Regions from separate parts of the Flavobacterium sp. RSSA_27 genome, predicted to be linked through region 1. Evidence: riboswitches for the same ligand, from Rfam matches in the RefSeq annotation. Region 1 holds a riboswitch; each other region holds the start of a gene.
The links. Region 1 has a riboswitch for S-adenosylmethionine ahead of ACSVH5_RS02340 (hypothetical protein). Riboswitches for the same ligand answer to the same signal wherever they lie in the genome.
Positions count from the first base shown of each region.

Region 2: another riboswitch for S-adenosylmethionine. It lies ahead of ACSVH5_RS05260 (alpha/beta fold hydrolase); the one in region 1 lies ahead of ACSVH5_RS02340 (hypothetical protein).
Region 3: another riboswitch for S-adenosylmethionine. It lies ahead of ACSVH5_RS05175 (homocysteine S-methyltransferase family protein); the one in region 1 lies ahead of ACSVH5_RS02340 (hypothetical protein).

Region 1 covers NZ_JBPTTN010000001.1:518,325-524,433, reverse strand. The annotation lists gene ACSVH5_RS02365 (hypothetical protein) at 1-91, opposite strand, end outside; gene ACSVH5_RS02360 (hypothetical protein) at 94-546, opposite strand; gene ACSVH5_RS02355 (N-formylglutamate amidohydrolase) at 632-1,381, opposite strand; gene ACSVH5_RS02350 (hypothetical protein) at 1,381-1,773, opposite strand; gene ACSVH5_RS02345 (hypothetical protein) at 2,094-2,582, opposite strand; gene ACSVH5_RS02340 (hypothetical protein) at 2,680-3,468, opposite strand; SAM-I-IV-variant riboswitch at 3,529-3,647, opposite strand; gene ACSVH5_RS02335 (DUF3293 domain-containing protein) at 3,963-4,373, opposite strand; gene ACSVH5_RS02330 (hypothetical protein) at 4,431-4,841, opposite strand; gene ACSVH5_RS02325 (hypothetical protein) at 4,939-5,244, opposite strand; gene ACSVH5_RS02320 (hypothetical protein) at 5,370-6,032, opposite strand.
Region 2 covers NZ_JBPTTN010000003.1:58,467-64,575, forward strand. The annotation lists gene thrA (bifunctional aspartate kinase/homoserine dehydrogenase I) at 1-1,282, opposite strand, end outside; gene ACSVH5_RS05260 (alpha/beta fold hydrolase) at 1,496-2,473, opposite strand; SAM riboswitch class I at 2,550-2,655, opposite strand; gene ACSVH5_RS05265 (hypothetical protein) at 2,788-2,997, opposite strand; gene metK (methionine adenosyltransferase) at 3,724-4,974, shown strand; gene ACSVH5_RS05275 (DUF4153 domain-containing protein) at 5,103-6,109, shown strand, end outside.
Region 3 covers NZ_JBPTTN010000003.1:37,864-43,972, forward strand. The annotation lists gene metF (methylenetetrahydrofolate reductase [NAD(P)H]) at 1-528, opposite strand, end outside; gene metH (methionine synthase) at 616-3,291, opposite strand; gene ACSVH5_RS05175 (homocysteine S-methyltransferase family protein) at 3,777-4,814, opposite strand; SAM riboswitch class I at 5,129-5,236, opposite strand; gene ACSVH5_RS05180 (NAD(P)/FAD-dependent oxidoreductase) at 5,410-6,109, opposite strand, start outside.

The DNA of each region.
Region 1 (6,109 bases):
GTTTTGTCTTGTTTTCTGATTTGTGACGCTTGCAATGGATCATCAATCCCATGATAGCGAGCAGTAATACTAAGCTTTGTTTTGTTTTCATGATTATTCTTCTAAAGCTTCCAATTTGGTAGGATCAATAAATTTATTGCATACCCCAAATTCCAACAATTGTCCGTTCTCGTATTCGAAATTGAAGGCCATTTTTGCAGTAAAAACGGTTTTGTCAAATGGTGGATCCAATTCGTTGATATGAAATTTCCAATAATAACCCGATACTTGTTTGCCTATATAGCAAAATAGGCATTGTGCTTCAAAAGGTCCCCTCTCAAAAATGGTAATGCCATCAGGGGCACTATTCCATTTTTTGAATTGACTTACAATTAAAGACAATACCTCCTGATAGTCTTCCCGTTCCTGCCACTCGTATTTTTGGAACAATAGAACAAAGGCTTCGCTATTAAAGGTTTGACAAGCTTCGTCTAAGTCTTTAATGAATTGTTGGGTTTTTTCAATAGAAAAGGGTTCTTGTTTTAGGGAAATAATGGTAGTGCTCATTTTTTATATTGTTTTCGGTTATCGGTTGTCAGTTGTCAGTTGTCAGTTGTCGGTTTTAGTAGTTGGTATTTGAAATGATTTTTTCTTAAATACTTTTTGAATTTCTGAGGGTATTTAGGAATTCTTGGATTGTGTTTTTGGTTTTTTCATAGGAAGATGATTTATGTTGCTTGTTTTCCTCAAGGTAGAGTTTTCGATTGACTTCTAACATAATGGATTGCACACTTTTGTCTTTTAAATACCATGGCTCTGGGACTAGACTACCACTATAGGGACGATTTATTCCGACAGTATACCCTTTTGCTTGCAAGAACGATTGAGCTTCGTTTACAAGATTTTGATTACAATGAAATGGGTCAAAACCTATGTTGAAGTCTGGACGAAAATCAGTTCGGTCCAAAGCTCTTTGATTGGGTAGGTTTGGGAAGGAATGACAATCTACGATTACCGCTTTTTGGTTACGATTTATTTCTTGATGGACTAATGAGATCAATTTTTGGTGGTGTGGGGTGTAATAATCTTGAAGTATTTTGTTGCGTAATTCTTCTGTTACTACCCGCATCGTTGTACCATTGTCTGTTTTTTCATAAATCATTCCCATTCCAAATTGAGCCATCACTTCCTCGGCATCATTGCTGAATCGTTCTACGTCGCAAAAGATGCGACTAAATGGAGCGATACAATCATCGTCTTGACTGTTACTGAATAAGTCATCGGTGTACCAATCGGTTAATTTGAGTATTTCATTTTCTAAAATACTATTGTCAACAACATAGCCTTCTTTTGATGGTAGGTGTGTAGAAGCGTGAGGGATATGCAAGATTAATTTTCTCATTATTCCATTCTGATTTTAGGATCAATAGCTTCGTTTTGTTCTAGCATTACCGTAGTATCAGGAAATACAATTACCACACGGTTTTGCTCTAATTCGAGCATCATTTTTTCTGTCAGGGCAATAAAGGCAGTTTTTAATGTTTGTACTTCATATTGAAATTTGGGGTATTGAATGATTTCAATGGTAACCGAAGGCTCTTCTTGACCAAGAAAGACAATTTCACACGGGGTAATTTTTGCGCTTATAGCGATACTATATGCTGAGTGAATGGCTTGCTGTGTTTTTGTTAGTGCTGCTTTGAATTCGGTTAAAGAAATAATGCTATTCGTATAGCCACGGTTTAGTCCGAAAGTGGCTTGTGCGGTAAAGGTTGGACAGGTGTTTGAGTTCATTTTTTTTATGGTTGCAGTTTTCGGTTTTTGTTTTTTGTTTTTTGTTTTTTGTTTTTTGTTTTGTGTCCTAATAGTACTATATAATTGAGTTAAGGGATGTTTTATTGTGTTTGAAATAATAATATTCTCAAAAAAATCAAAACACCACAGCCCCTTTAACTCCAAATTTTATGTTTCCTAGAAGTCGTTGCATCTTCGATTTCAAGAAGGGAGCATCAATGCGAGAAAGAATTTTTTTTTGCACACCATATTTTTTGAATTTTAAAATATGAATCAAAGCATAAAAACATTTGACTTCATGATAATGTACTAAAGGTTGGCTAAAATGATAAGGATGTTGTTTTTTCAAATTGTTCGAGGTTTGGGTGGGATCTGGCTAAGCTTTGGATGCGTTGGTTTTGTTGTTGTTTTTCTGTTAGAGATATATTGGGGGCTACGGCCCAAACATAAGTGCCATTGGGAGTTAGGATGCTCGAAATCCATGGAATTTCAAGGGTGACGGGTTGCTCTTTGTAAGCCAAAGCATCAATTTCGTGCTTTATACCGAAGAACATACCAGATTCCATGAAAATATAGTCTTCTTCTTCGATGAAATTGTATTGGGTAATGAAGTCATACAGTTTACTCTCTACCTCATCGGTATAGGCCATGAAACCAACTCCATAGAGTTTTCCATTAGTTACCCCTCCGAAATTTAATTCATGATCTAATTTAACTAAGGAACCCAACTTTTGATTGATGCTATTGACATTAAAGAGTAGGGTGTAGGCTGCAATTTTTAAAAATTCTTGATCTTGATATTTTATCATAAATGTAGGAATTAAAAAGTTAGTTCCCTTTGTTCCTTACAACAGCTTTTACTTCAAAGAAGTAAAGCTGTTAAAGGAAAACAAAAGGAGTAAAAGTTTAGTTGGCCATAAAATGGGCGACATTCATGGCGATTAATTTTCCATCGGGAGACAATAGGTTACCTCCAGAAGGGATGCTTTCGTTTACAGAAGATTCTTCTTTGTCGGGTTCAAAATAATAACAAAGGTCTTCGTTGATCACCAAACACATTCGTTTAGGAGACTCTTTTTTCGTTTTTTCAAAGATTTGTTGGGTTGCATGAAGTAACGCTTTTATTTTTTTATCCTCATTGGCCTCGATCTCCTCATTGATGTGAATAACAGCCCCAGGGTAGTTTTCTGGCTTGTCAACTCCTTCTTTGAGTAAAAGCAATGGTAATTGTGTATAAAAACTAGGCATACGTTGCTTGATGATCAAATAAGGGAATTTGCCAAAGTAGGGTGGGAAATTTTTACTTCCGAATACATCATCCTTTTCCCATTCAAAATAGTTGAATTTACTTTGACAACTACGAGATTTTTTTTCTAAATGCACCAAAAAAACAAAGCGTGCTTGGGTTTCTACTCTAAAAGAACCACTACCAGTGTGGGTACTAAAAGCTTTGCCTGTAAACTGTTTGTTTTGGTCAAAGTACCAAATTTCGTAAGGTACCACGCCTGTTAGGTCTAATAACGTAACGAGGTGCTCGTGTTGTATTTCGAGCAAGATTGGGGTAGTTTTACCGGTACAGAATTGACTGACTTGAACGGTTTTTTCATGGATTTCATGCGCATACACATGTGTACTCTCCGCTTTTGAGCAGAGTTCTTGGGTGTTGTTAACCCATTTGATGAATTTTGTTTGCATCACATAACAATTAAAAATTAAACAATTTGTTATGTCGATTCAATGCCGGAAAGAATTGTGGTTTCTCAACACATTTGAACGACTGTTCCGCATCTGAATCTGAACAAGTTCAGATTAAAAACCACCGTGTCGTGAGTAGATCGGTTGGCAGGAAACAAGTTTCCTTCTTGATGCTTGGCAAATATTGTAAATTATTTTTTTATTGTGCAACTAAATCACATGAAAAATTTTAAAAAGAGTTTTTAACTAATGAATAGTGAATAGTGAATAGTAATTAGTGAATAGTGAAAACACCAAAAATTAAAATGTCTATACCAATAGATGAAGTGGTTCTTAAATCGGTATAATTGGCTTTATGGGAGCAACCAAAAATGGTCAATGCCAATTCGAAATTTGGGAGTGGTTTTAAAAATTTACCCTCAAATTTGAAAAAAGGCTCCGAATATCAAAAACGAAGCCATGGCTTTTCAACTTACACACTCTTGGGATAGTGTTTATTTGGTGTAAACTAAGGTTGCTTTTTGATTTTTAAATCCAAAAACAAAAGCGAGTTGCCCAAATTTTTTGGACAAGTTGTTTGCGTTTTCAAAAGAAATATTGTGTATCAATATGCTTTCTTCAGACCATTTTTCATCTGCAGAACTCCCAACACCCGGGGTATAGTATAAGTTTAATTTTTTTACTTCTTCTATTAAATCTTCGTTTCTTTTGTTATTTTCCTGCTCCTCTAAAATTTTAGGGGAAGGATTCCAAGCCGTTATAAATGCCCAAGTTGTTAGTTCAGGGTATTCTTTTTCAAGTTCAGTGGATTCCTTGTCAATGTTTACTACAATTGTTTTGGTATCACTTACAAATACTTTAAAATTGGTTTCCGTATAGGCTTGATGGAGTTCTTGTGGGGTCATATTTTTGGTGTTGAGGTAAGGTTTTACTTGTTTGATGTTTCAATTTAAAACTTATAGTTAAATGTGTATTGCAATCCCATGGAAAGAGTCCAATTCGTTGAAAAGAGTTGTGTTTAAATTAATTAGAAGTACCCATTTGGCTTGGGTTTGAATTTGGAACCTTCCGTTGTTTTGGTTTATACTGTACGCTTTTCCGGTAAATTGGAGGTTTTGGTCAAAGTACCACATTTCATAGGGTGTTACCCCAGTACAGTCTAGAAAACTGGTGAGTTGGTTGTTATTGATGTGAACTAAAACAGGGTTATCTACTTGCGGCATCACCTCATATAAGTGAATGTTATTTGCGTTACTTTGAATTGGTACTACTTCAATATTTTTTGTGTGCAACTGTGTGCTATGATTTTTAGCTGTATTTTTTTCAATCAATGAAAGAGAAATTGTTTTTAGTCTTGATAAGGATGTTTCCATGTATAGTTTATTATTCGTTTGGTTATTCATTGGAATGTGATGATGTATTCCAAATCAGTATGCTAAAACAGCACAAGGTTGGTTTGCAGTTAGTGTTTCATTCATTTTTGAGGTGATAAATCGGTTTGCCAGTCATGTCAATTGTTTTAGTGAATTTTGATTCATCTGCTGCTATTTTTGACATTGCTATATTTCTTTTAGAAAAAGTAAAAAATGATGCACCCTTTTCTTTCATAAATTGGAACAATGCCTGCTTACCAATGCCTGTAGCTCTATTCTTCTCTAGAATGATAAGGCAAAGTTCATGGGCAAAAACTTGTTGTATGATGATTCCCTTTTTCATAGTATAAATATATCCTACTACGAACTCCTTGTGAATGATTCTGTAGAGTTTATGGATCATTACATGATATTTTGGCCTTCTAGAAAGTGGAAAAATACGAAAGTCCTCTTTGCTAAATGACGTAGCTATATCCTTAAAACGGATAGGGTCAATTTCTTCAAACAGTATCATGTATTGATTTACAATTACTCAATTATTTTTAAGGTCATTTTGTCATAAATTAAAAGATCAAAAGTTGACAAGTAGGAATCATCTATTTCTAATTTAATCTGGTATAAAGAATCTGAGTTAATCATATCAATATAACTAAAGGCCTCTGACTCAGCCCAAGATTCAAGGCTCTCTATTATTTGCGACTTCAAAATTTCATCTGCAGACAGATCAATTGTTTCTTTTGAATCAGGTACATTGTAAATTAGAGAATAATCTCCCTCTAACTCTACTGATTCATTATTAATTGTTGTATATAAATACAATTCTAAATTTTCTACTTCGTAGTTTGTACCAAGTTTTGTTTTTAAAATTTCATCATCATCTAATTCGAGCATTTCGAGTATATCTGAATCGTCGTACATATAATCTTTCAAATTAACATAATTTGTTTCTTTCAGTATTAATTTATCATTTTCAATGGTTGTTTCCAACGTTGCATCAAACATAAATCTATTATCTGATATCCAAACGGCAAGTTCCTCTTCTAGATCTGAAAACTGATCATTATTTTCTATTCCGTTTATATCAATAATTACATTTTTTATTTCAGATGTAAAACCAAAAGATTTTAATTTACCACTGCTGGTTAACTCTTTGATAGTATGGTATAATTCTTTGCTTATTTCTGCTTCCATTTGTTGATTTTTTAGTTGTTATTTAATGTTATGTATACTTCCTTTTATTTGCGACTTCTAGTTGATATACATCGCAT
Region 2 (6,109 bases), on a different contig from region 1:
ACTTATGCACCACCAAACTCACGTTTTTCCCCGTCACGGTGTTGTTGAACAAAATCGGAACAATCTTGTTTTTGATTAAAGCCGTATAAGGTTTGTGAAACGTACTCAAATCCTGTCCGATAATCGAAATCACAGCAACATTGTCGGTAACCGAAATCTTATTGACATCTTTAGAATAAAAGTCATTTTCGAACTCTTTCTCCAATTCTATCATCGCTTTACTGGCTTTGTCTGCGGCCACCACCAAGCCAATGCCTCGCTCAGAAGACCCTTGCGAAATTATACTTACACTAATGTCATTGTCGCCCATCACTTTAAAAATACGCGCATCGACACCTGTTTTTCCAAGCAAACCACGACCTTCTAAATTCACCAACGCCACATTCTCCAATACCGAAAGCGTTTTAATCCCTTCTTTTCCAGCATTCGAAGTAATTAAAGTTCCTTTGTTTTCGTGATTGAACGTATTTAAAATTCGTAACGGAATATTTTTTTCCAAAAGCGGAATAATGGTTTTGGCGTGCAAAATAGTAGCACCAAAATTGGCTAGCTCATTGGCTTCGTTAAACGATAGAAAGTCTATTTTTTTAGCATCTTCAACCAATTCGGGATTGGCGGTATAAATTCCGTCCACGTGCGTAAAATTCTGCAATTCGGATGCATTCAAATAATTGGCAAATAGCGATGCTGTGTAGTTACTTCCGTTTCTACCCAAAGTCGTCGCCTCGTTTTTGTTATTAGAACCAATAAAACCTGTAATTATATTGACTTTATCGCTGTGTTGTTTAAAAAACTGTACCACATTTTTCTTAGAAACTGAGTCAATAGGCTGCGCATCACCAAATTTTCCATCGGTTTTTATCAATTCTCTAGCGTCAGCAAAATTGGCGTTGATTCCTTTTTGCTTCAAAATAGCTGTGATTAATTTGGCCGACAGTAATTCGCCTTGCGACAACACTTGGTCTTTGATTTTTTCGCTATAATCGCCAATCAAACTTACCCCTTCAAACAATTTTTCGAGCACGGTAAATTCCTCTGACAAATCCACCGTTGGATAATCCGCTTGTTGATAGGCCTTAAACTTCTCGAACAAAGGTTTGTAATTTTCATTCTTAGACGCAATCGCTAACAAATCTTCCAATTCATCTGTAGCATTGCCTCTTGCCGAAACTACAACGGCAAATTCTTCTCCCTTCAACACTTTATCAGTAAGGATTGCCAAAACTTTTTGAAGTCCTTCTCCATTGGCCAATGATTTTCCTCCGAATTTTACTATCTTCATTTTATTCTATTTTACGAGTCATTCAACTCCTTTTATTTACTTTATTTTTCTGTTTCCCCTCATTAATTAGGGCGTGACCCTGTTACAAAAAGGGGCTTATTTACAGCGCCGTTTACAAAGCCCCTTTTTGTAACAGGGTCGGGCTATACGCGCTACTTCGGTAGCCAGCTGCTATCCCTCACGCAAAATTCCACAAGAACTTTTAGTGGAATCTCATTTCTTCAACGATTCAAAAACCGTTGCAAGCAAACGATTCAACTGTTGAAATTCTATTAAAAAAGCATCGTGTCCGTGAATCGATTCAATTTCTTGATACGAAACTTGGTGCTGTAATTGTTGTAATTCTAAATATGTTTTTCGGTTTTCCGTTGGGGTAAAAAACAAATCAGTATTAATTCCTATAATATGAATATTGGCCGTTATGTGTGCTACCACACTTTCAAAAGAACCTCTCCCACGAGTGATATCAATGGTTTTCAACAACTGATTCATCAATTTATATGAAGCCAATTGAAACCGTTGTTGCAATTTCTCTCCGTGATGTGCCAACCAACTTTCGATATTAAAAACACCCAATTTGTCATTAACTGTTCGATTAAATTTAACTTCAAACGATTCTGGAGTACGGTAACACAACATAGCGTGTATTCGCGCATCTTCAATCGGGCGAGAAGAGTGATTCAGAATTTGTTCTTGCAAATAGCAATTGGCCATCAACCAATCGGTCGCCTTCCAGTCCGTTGCAATTGGAATTAAATGCTGTGCGAGTTGTGGCGATAAAGCAACCATTTCCCAAGCAATTCCTCCACCAACAGAGCCTCCAATAATAGCATAAACACTTTTAATCTCGAGTTGTTCCAAACCTAAATTAAAAAGCTGCGCCACATCGCGAGCGGTAAAATCCAAATAGGAGTCAATTACACTACCATCAAAACCATTGCCAGGTACATTAAAAGCGAGAATGGTATATTTTTGAGTATCGATAGTTTTTGCAGGTCCAATTAAATCGTTCCACCAACCTGTTGCGCCAATCACTTGTGAGTTTCCTGTCAACGCGTGATTTACTACCACAATTGGAGCGGTGTGCAAAGTAGGTCCAAAAACTTGATAACTTAAGTTTAGGGTAGCATAAAAAGCACCACTTTCGGTGGTAAAATTTGTAAGGGTAAGAATGTTGGGTTTATTTTCCAATCTCAAATCTTTGATGTTGTTGATTTGTATTTGGAATATTAGAAAGAAAAACTAGTGGAGACTAGAGGTATTTGTTGCGTTATCTTTTCCGCCGAGGCGAATAGAATGTAGCACCTTCTTCGATTTCCGAAGGGTTGCTAAGGCTTCATTGGGTCTAATCCCTCCGCCTTTCTTTATAACATTTCAATACGTTTGTGAACTTAAAGCCGCAAAGTAACTATTTATTTTTTTAACACACAAATTTTTAATACAACAACCAAGTCACAAATCTATTGCAGACTTGGTTATTGTTAGTTCTTTGCAAAGGATATTCTTTAAATGAAAAGTGTATCGTTTTCATTAGAATACAAATGAAACAACATTGATTTCTTAGTACTTTTATTGGTAGTCTCTGAAGATTTATCCATAATAAAACGCGGATGAATCAATTCATGAACCGTTTGATCTACTTTTTCTAATTTATTTTTGATGTTTTTTCTACTAAAGAAAGAAACTAAAGCGCGGAAGGTTTTATTTTTTTTCATGGTGATTGTTTTTAATAATTTTTATCGAATTGGTAACAAAAAACCCTTTTAGAAATAGATCCAAAAGGGTTTAAAAAGTTATTTATAAACTTACTTTCGGAATCAGCACATCTCAATCATACACATACCCATAACCATTGCCTTGGCATTCTTACTAGACTTGACATGTAAAGATTTGGACTGAGATTGATTGATTTTTATCATTAGATTCAAATTTTTTGTATTGTTTTCTTTTGTTGTAAATAAAAAAGCCTCCCGTTTTTTAGCGGGAGGCTTTTGCTATATTTTGAGTGAGTTTAAATACATGCAATAGGCATCCCTCAGGTAGTAACCTGAATGGCTTTCATCAACTTACAAGAGACTATATTCATTTTTTTCTGTTTTGTTTTCACAAATGTGCAAACTAAATTCCAAAAAAACAAACAATTAGCAAGCATTTAAGAAATGTTTAGTCAAAAAATAACAAATTCGCGATAATAAGCGGATTATCCTAACATAATTCCAAAAAAAAGTTAAGATTAATTTGAAATTAAAAATGGTTTCATACCTTTGCGCCCGAATACAGAGGAAAAATTTGAACTGATTGCAACCTCTTCATAATGAAATATTTCATTGTGAATATCGAAAACAAACTTCGATATAAAAAAATGCTAAAGCAGGAACACTTCCCTTTAGTTTTTTACAGCAATTTCTCTTTCCTCGCTTAATTTTAAAATACTATTTATTATGGCTTATTTATTTACGTCAGAGTCTGTAAGTGAAGGACATCCAGACAAAGTTGCTGATCAAATTTCAGACGCATTAATTGATAACTTTTTAGCTTTTGATGCAGACTCCAAAGTAGCATGTGAAACTTTAGTAACTACAGGTCAAGTAATTTTGGCTGGTGAAGTAAAATCAAATACGTACCTAGATGTACAACAAATTGCTCGTGATGTAATCAAAAAAATTGGATACACCAAAAGCGAATACATGTTTGAAGCCAATTCTTGTGGTATTCTTTCTGCTATTCACGAACAATCAGCTGATATTAATCAAGGCGTTGACAGAGCGAGTAAGGAAGAGCAAGGAGCTGGGGACCAAGGAATGATGTTTGGTTACGCTACCAACGAAACCGAAAACTACATGCCTTTGGCACTAGATTTATCGCACAAATTGTTACAAGAATTAGCGATTTTGAGACGTGAAAACAACGAAATCACGTATTTGCGTCCTGATGCTAAATCTCAAGTAACTTTAGAATACAGCGATGATAATAAACCAACACGTATCGATGCGATTGTGATCTCTACACAACATGATGATTTTGATGATGAAGCAGCTATGTTAGCTAAAATCAAAAAAGACATTGTTGCCATTTTGATTCCTAGAATTATCGCTAAAAATCCAGAACACGCTCATTTGTTCAATGATAAAATCCAATACCACATCAACCCAACTGGGAAATTCGTTATTGGAGGACCTCACGGTGATACTGGTTTAACTGGAAGAAAAATCATTGTAGACACTTACGGTGGAAAAGGCGCTCACGGTGGTGGTGCATTCTCAGGAAAAGACCCAAGTAAAGTAGACCGTAGTGCAGCTTATGCTACGCGCCATATTGCTAAAAACTTAGTAGCTGCTGGTGTAGCTGATGAAATTTTAGTACAAGTTTCTTACGCGATTGGTGTAGCTAAACCAATGGGGATTTTCATCGAAACCTACGGAACTTCAAAAGTGAATTTGACAAATGGTGAAATCGCTAAAAAAGTAGAAGAAATTTTCGATATGCGTCCATACTTCATCGAACAACGTTTGAAATTAAGAAACCCTATTTATAGCGAAACTGCGGCTTACGGACACATGGGGCGTACTCCAGAAACCGTAACCAAAACCTTTGCTGCTCCAGGCGGTTTAACTAAAACTGTTGAAGTGGAATTGTTTACTTGGGAAAAATTAGATTTTGTAGATCAAGTAAAAGCTGCTTTTGGATTGTAAGATCAAATTACTGCTTTTCAAAATATAATTATCATTGTATAGTTCTAAGCCCCGATTTAAGAAGTCGGGGCTTTTCTTTTGGCTTTGTATTGTATTTTTTCTTTAATTAGTAGTAACAATTCAATACTATGGCAAATTTTCCTTCGCTTCAAAACGTATTTACTGCTACACGAAATACAATTCAACGTTTTCCTTTAGAGACAATTGCAACCTTGGCAGGATCTGTTTTCGCCATCTTTCTTGTCTCAAAGGAATATGGCGACCCCAACACTGCATTTTACACCAAAGCCATTCTCTCAAGTTTATTGTGCTTAGTAGCTTTCCTTTCAGTAAGTCTGTATTTTTCAGCAAGCAGAAAGGGCTACATGTACCGATTACTTGCGAGTTTCATTTTAGGTGGACTTGCTATTGCTTTTGTCTATAGTTTTGAGGATGACATTTCTGAAGTAGAAGCGCAACAGTTTGTAGTGCTTAGTATTGCACTACACTTACTGGTTGCATTTGCTGGATTTATCCCCAAAAAATACCATCAAGAAGAGTTTTGGGAGTTCAACAAACAACTTTTTTTAAGGATTATTACCGCAGGTTTGTATAGCAATGTCCTTTATGCAGGGCTGGCATTGGCCATAGTCGCTGTAAAAGAACTTTTCGATCTTGAGCTGAACGAAAAGATATTTGGGTACCTTTTTATTGCCATTGCCGGACCATTCAATACCCTGTTTTTTTTGAATGGTGTTCCCGAAATCCAAAACTCAAAAAACACATTAGCGCTTAGTTACCCTGTTGGTCTCAAGAAATTCACACAATATGTACTGCTGCCCTTAATCAGCCTTTATTTGATTATTCTACTTTGTTATGAGGCAAAAATCATTTTTACTTTATCGCTACCCATTGGCTGGGTTTCGTATTTGGTTTTAGTTTTTGCTATTATTGGTATTTTATCTTTTTTACTGGTACAGCCCATCGCAACATCGGCGGGTAACTTGTGGATGCAAACCTTCAATCGCTGGTTTTATTACTTATTAATTCCTTTATTAGGTTTGTTGTTTTGGGCAATTTTGTACCGAATTTACAGCTATGGCTTTACTCATGAACGCTATTATGTGCTGCTTTTAGCTGTTTGGCTTACCCTTTT
Region 3 (6,109 bases), on a different contig from region 1:
CCCAATACAGAAATCGGCTTTGTTATCAATATCCATTACTTCGTGCAAATACTTCCCTTGGTTCAATTGATAAATTTGGCTTACTAAATCTGAAGCGTATTTATTGCCTCCTTTGGTGGGCACAAACGATTGTTCGTCTTTCATTGCATCGCCACGCAAAGCCATCACATTATCAATGCCTAAGTAATGACAATCCACCAACAAATACTCGGTTTCTTCTTTGGTAAATCCTCCACAAAGTACGTGCGGCACGGTATCTACGTTGTATTTATGTTTAATAGATGCACAAATTCCCAAAGTTCCTGGGCGCATTCTTGTCAACTTCTTTTCTAATAATCCATTCCCTTTATCAACGTAAATAAACTCCTCACGAGAAGTGGTCACATCAATAAATGGCGGTTTGAACTCCATCAACGGATCGATGTTGTCATATAATTCCTGAATGCTTTTGCCTTTTTGTGGCGGAATAATTTCAAAAGAAAACAAAGTTTCTCCTTTGGCGTTTTCTATATGTTGTGTTACTTTCATACTACAAGTTTATTGTTCATTGTTTGTTGTTGTTGTTAGTTCTGATTCCAAAACCATAAACTATAAACCAACAACTATAAACATTTTTTAATCAGCTATATTCGGATTCAACCATTTCATGGCTACATCGGTCGAAACATTTCTTCGTTTGGCGTAATCAATTACTTGGTCTTCTTTTATTTTTCCAAGTCCAAAATACTTGCTTTCTGGATTTCCAAAATAGTATCCAGAAACAGATGAAGCAGGCCACATCGCCATACTTTCCGTCAAAGTCACCCCGATTTCTTCTTCAACGTTTAATAATTTCCAGATAGTCGGTTTCTCTAAATGGTCTGGACAAGCTGGATATCCTGGTGCTGGTCGAATTCCTTTATACGATTCTTCAATCAAGTCCTCTTTACTTAAGTCCTCATCAGCGGCATAACCCCAAAATTCTTTACGCACTTTCTCGTGTAAATATTCGGCAAATGCCTCTGCAAAACGGTCGGCCAAGGCCTTCACCATAATCGAATTATAATCGTCTAATGCGGCTTCAAATTCGGCAGCCCATTCCTCTACTCCAAAACCAGTGGTTACGCAAAACGCTCCCATATAATCCACTTTCCCACTTTCTTTTGGCGCAATAAAATCAGACAAAGCGATATTTGGCGCCCCTTTGGTTTTTTGAGCTTGCTGACGTAAAGTCAAAAATGTTTGTAATGGATTTCCATTTTCATCTTTCAATTCGATATCGTCGTCGTTGATTTGATTCGCAGGGAAAATTCCGTAAACGCCTTTTGCTTTTAACTTTTTCTCCTCCAAAATGACTTTCAGCATGGCTTGAGCATCTGCAAAAACCGAAGCGGCTTGTTCACCCACTACCTCATCGGTTAAAATTGCAGGATATTTGCCAAATAATTCCCAAGTTCTGAAAAAAGGCGTCCAATCGATATAAGGCACTAATGTTTCTAAATCGACTTCTACGATTTGTTTGCCAATTACTTTGGGTTGTACTGGTGTAAAATTATCCCAATCCAATAGCAATTTGTTTTTTCTAGCATCCTCGATAGACAAGAAATTTTTATCTCGTGAACGATTCAAAAACGTTTCTCTAAAGGCATCGTATTCTGCACGAATATCTGCCGCATATATTTTTCGATTATGGTCCAATAAATTACCCGCTACAGTTACTGCTCTCGAAGCATCGTTGACGTGAATTACCGTTTCTCTGTATTGAGGCGCAATTTTCACGGCGGTATGCGCGCGCGAAGTAGTGGCTCCACCAATCATTACAGGGATTTTCATATTGCGTTTGTCAAGCTCTTTGGCTAAATACACCATTTCGTCCAAAGACGGCGTAATCAAACCGCTCAAACCAATAATATCTACCTCGTGTTCAATAGCTGATGCGATAATTTTTTCTGGAGGCACCATCACACCCAAATCAACTATCTCATAATTATTACAAGCCAATACGACTGAAACAATATTTTTACCAATATCGTGAACGTCTCCTTTTACGGTAGCCATCAGAATTTTTCCATTACCTTGTTTATCGCCAACTTGCTTGGCGGCTTCAATGAAAGGTAAAAGATACGCCACTGCTTTTTTCATCACACGTGCCGATTTTACCACTTGTGGCAAAAACATTTTTCCCGAACCAAACAAATCGCCCACGACATTCATTCCAGCCATCAAGTTGATTTCGATTACTTCGATGGGCTTTTCGGCGGCCAAACGTGCTTCTTCTACATCGGCTTCTATAAATTCATCAATACCTTTGACCAAAGCGTGTGTGATACGGTCTTGTAAAGAACCCGAACGCCATTCTTGTACCGCTTTCTCGTTGCTCTTTACATCACCTTTTACATTTTCTGCAAAGTCCAACAAACGCTCAGTAGCATCATCACGTCGGTCCAGAATCACATCTTCTACGTGCTCTAATAAATCTTTTGGAATATCGTCATAAATCGTCAACATTTCGGGATTAACAATTCCCATCGTCATTCCGTGTTGAATACCGTGGTACAAGAAAACCGAGTGCATCGCCTCTCGCACCACATCGTTTCCTCTAAACGAAAACGACACATTACTCACCCCACCACTAACGTGCGCGTGCGGTAAATTTTCGCGAACCCATTTAGTCCCTCTAAAGAAATCCAAAGCATTCAAACGGTGTTCTTCCATCCCTGTTGCTACTGGAAAAATATTCAAATCGAAGATGATATCTTGTGGTGGAAAATGTACTTTGTTCACCAAAATATCATACGAACGCTGGCAAATTTCGATACGTCTTTCGTAATTATCAGCTTGACCCACTTCGTCAAAAGCCATCACAATCACCGCCGCACCATACCGTTTGATTAAGTTCGCGTGATGAATGAATCGCTCCTCGCCTTCTTTCAAAGAAATCGAATTCACGACACATTTCCCTTGCACCACTTTCAAACCCGCCTCAATGATTTCCCATTTCGAGCTGTCAATCATAATCGGCACACGCGAAATATCCGGTTCGGCTGCAATCAAATTCAGGAATTTGGTCATAGCATATTCGCCATCCAACATTCCTTCGTCCATATTGACATCGATAATCTGTGCGCCACCTTCTACTTGTTGGCGCGCAATATCCAATGCCTCATCGTATTTCTCTTCCTTTATCAATCGAAGAAATTTTCGCGAACCCGTCACATTGGTTCGTTCCCCTACATTTACAAATACGCTATCGGGCGTGATGATTAGGGGTTCCAATCCTGATAATACTAGGTTTCTTCTTTTTTCTGCCATTTCTTTATTTTGAGTTACTCAGTGGCTAAGTGGCTTAGACACTAAGTGATTTTCTATTCTATCATTTATATCCAGCTCGTGCTTCAAAACGAAACTGGGTTTTCTTTTTTTATTTTGGGCGTGTTCGCCGCGGCGAACGGGCTATCCGTTCCCGCTTTTTTTCTTGATAAAAAAATCAAGAAAAAAGAGCTCCACTACTATCCCTCACGCGGGCATTGTGCAATACAACACCTTTTTGTTTCAATGAAACGGTTCCGTTTTTATACTTCACAACGGAATGAATTTTCCTCTTACATCCAACGGATTAAAATCCGTTGCTACAAAATGATTCGTTCCTATGGAACTTATGCTGCTAGCGCGAGCGTCCCGCTCGTGCTTCTTCTTTCTTAAAATATTTTTCCTGCCTGTAGTATATGCACGAGCGTGACGCTCGCGCTAGCTGGAGATTCCTCCTCCGTCGGAATGACAAAAACAGGAACAATATTTTACATCACCGCAGTCGAAACCCTCGGCTTATACTCCTTAGCGATATCGGCAATTAATTTGATATGCTCTGGGGTGGTGCCGCAGCAGCCTCCTATGATGTTGATTAAATTATCTTCTAAATAAGAACGAATTTGCGCTTGCATTTCCTCAGGCGTTTCGTCGTATTCTCCAAAGGCATTCGGTAATCCTGCATTAGGATGCGCCGAGATATTGAAGGAGGTGTTATGCGACAAAGTTTGCAAATACGGTTTGAGCAAGTCGGCACCCAAAGCGCAATTGAATCCCACACTCAACAACGGAATGTGCGAAACCGAAATCAAGAAAGCCTCAACGGTTTGTCCAGAAAGAGTTCTTCCAGATGCATCGGTGATGGTTCCAGAAACCATAATAGGCACATCGATATTACGTTCTTCTTTGACTTCTTCGATGGCAAAAAGTGCGGCTTTGGCATTCAGCGTATCGAAAATGGTTTCTACCAAAAGAATATCACAACCACCGTCCAACAAGGCTTCGACTTGTTGTTTGTAAGCGATACGTAAATCATCAAAAGTTACGGCACGGTATCCTGGGTCATTCACATCGGGTGACATACTTGCGGTTCTGTTCGTGGGTCCAATAGAACCGGCTACAAAACGCGGTTGGTCCGGATTTTTGGCGGTGAATTCATCTGCTACTTCACGGGCTAGTTTAGCGGATTCGTAGTTGAGTTCGTATACCAAATCCTCCAAATGATAATCTGCCATTCCGATGGTGGTTCCTGAGAAAGTGTTGGTTTCTACGATATCGGCTCCTGCCTCAAAATAGGCGGCGTGCACGGCTTTGATGGCCTGTGGTTGCGTGAGGGACAATAAATCATTGTTCCCTTTTAACGGATGCGGAAAATCTTTGAATCGTTCGCCACGAAAATCTTCTTCGGAGAAATTGTAGCGTTGCAACATTGTTCCCATCGCTCCATCGAGTACGAGAATTCTTTTTTTAAGAGCCCCCCAAACCCCCGAAGGGGGAGTTTCTACTGCTATTTTTGAATCTTTTGACATAATTTCATTTTCTGCTAAGGCACTAGAGCACAAAGCTTTTTTTATTTATATTTTCTGTTACTCCTAATGTTTGAGGGAATACATTGCTTTTTTTGTTTCTAAATAAGCCTATTGCCAACTCCTTAGCCCCGATTGCAGCGGCATCCTTTTTTTATTTTACCCTGTCAGGGTTTTGAACCCTGACAGGGTAAAATAAAAAAAGATATAGCGGAAAGCGGGAACGTTGATGGCAAAAATGCGCCAATGATTCGCTCATTCAATTATTTAAAAATGTATCGGGAAAGGGGTTTGAAAAAATACGAGTCTGTATTTTGTTGTTATCTATCCGCGCTATGCTTGGTAGAATGTAGCACCTTCTTTAGAAAAGTAAAGGGTTGCTAAGGGTTCATCGGGTCTTTTCCCTCCGCCTTTCGTGATAACTTTCAATAAAAATAGGAACGGTGCAAAGTAACGACATAAGGCTAACAATTGCAAGTGTTTTTTTTAAAGATTCTGAGTAGCTAAGCGGCTAAGTTTCTATGCGAAAAAGGTTCTGAATTACTAAGCTTTTATTGAACTTAGCAACTCAGAACCTTGATGACTCAGCAACTTTTTTTTACACAATAGCTTTCACTACTGCTTTTGGCGCTTCTTTACGAGTACCGTCGAAGCCGTCTACACCTGAAACGGTGGTGTATTTCATCACATATTTTTTACCTGGATTGATAATTTGGTAAGCCGCTTGACACATTAACGTGGCTTCGTGGAATCCGCAAAGAATCAATTTTAATTTTCCTGGATAGGTGTTTACATCACCAATGGCGAAAATCCCAGGAATGTTGGTTTGATAATCTAAAGCATTGTTTACTTTGATGGCGTTTTTTTCGATTTCTAATCCCCAATCGCCGATAGGTCCTAATTTGGGTGTCAATCCGAAAAGTGGAATAAAATAATCGCACTCAATTTTTCGGTGAGCCCCTTCGATGTCTACATCTACTGATTCTAAACGCTCTGCTCCATTCAATCCAACCACTTCTCCTGGCGTAATCATTTTGATTTTACCTTCGTTTTTCAGTTCCTGCACTTTCTCCACCGAATCTAATGCGCCGCGGAATTCGTTACGTCGGTGAATCAAGGTTACCTCTGATGCAACATTCGACAGGAAAATACTCCAGTCTAGAGCAGAATCTCCACCACCAGCAATCACCACTCTCTTGTCACGGAATTTTTCTGGATTCTTGATAAAGTATTTGATTCCCTTGTCTTCGTAAAACTCGATGTCTTCGATTAAAGGTTTTCTGGGTTCAAAACTTCCT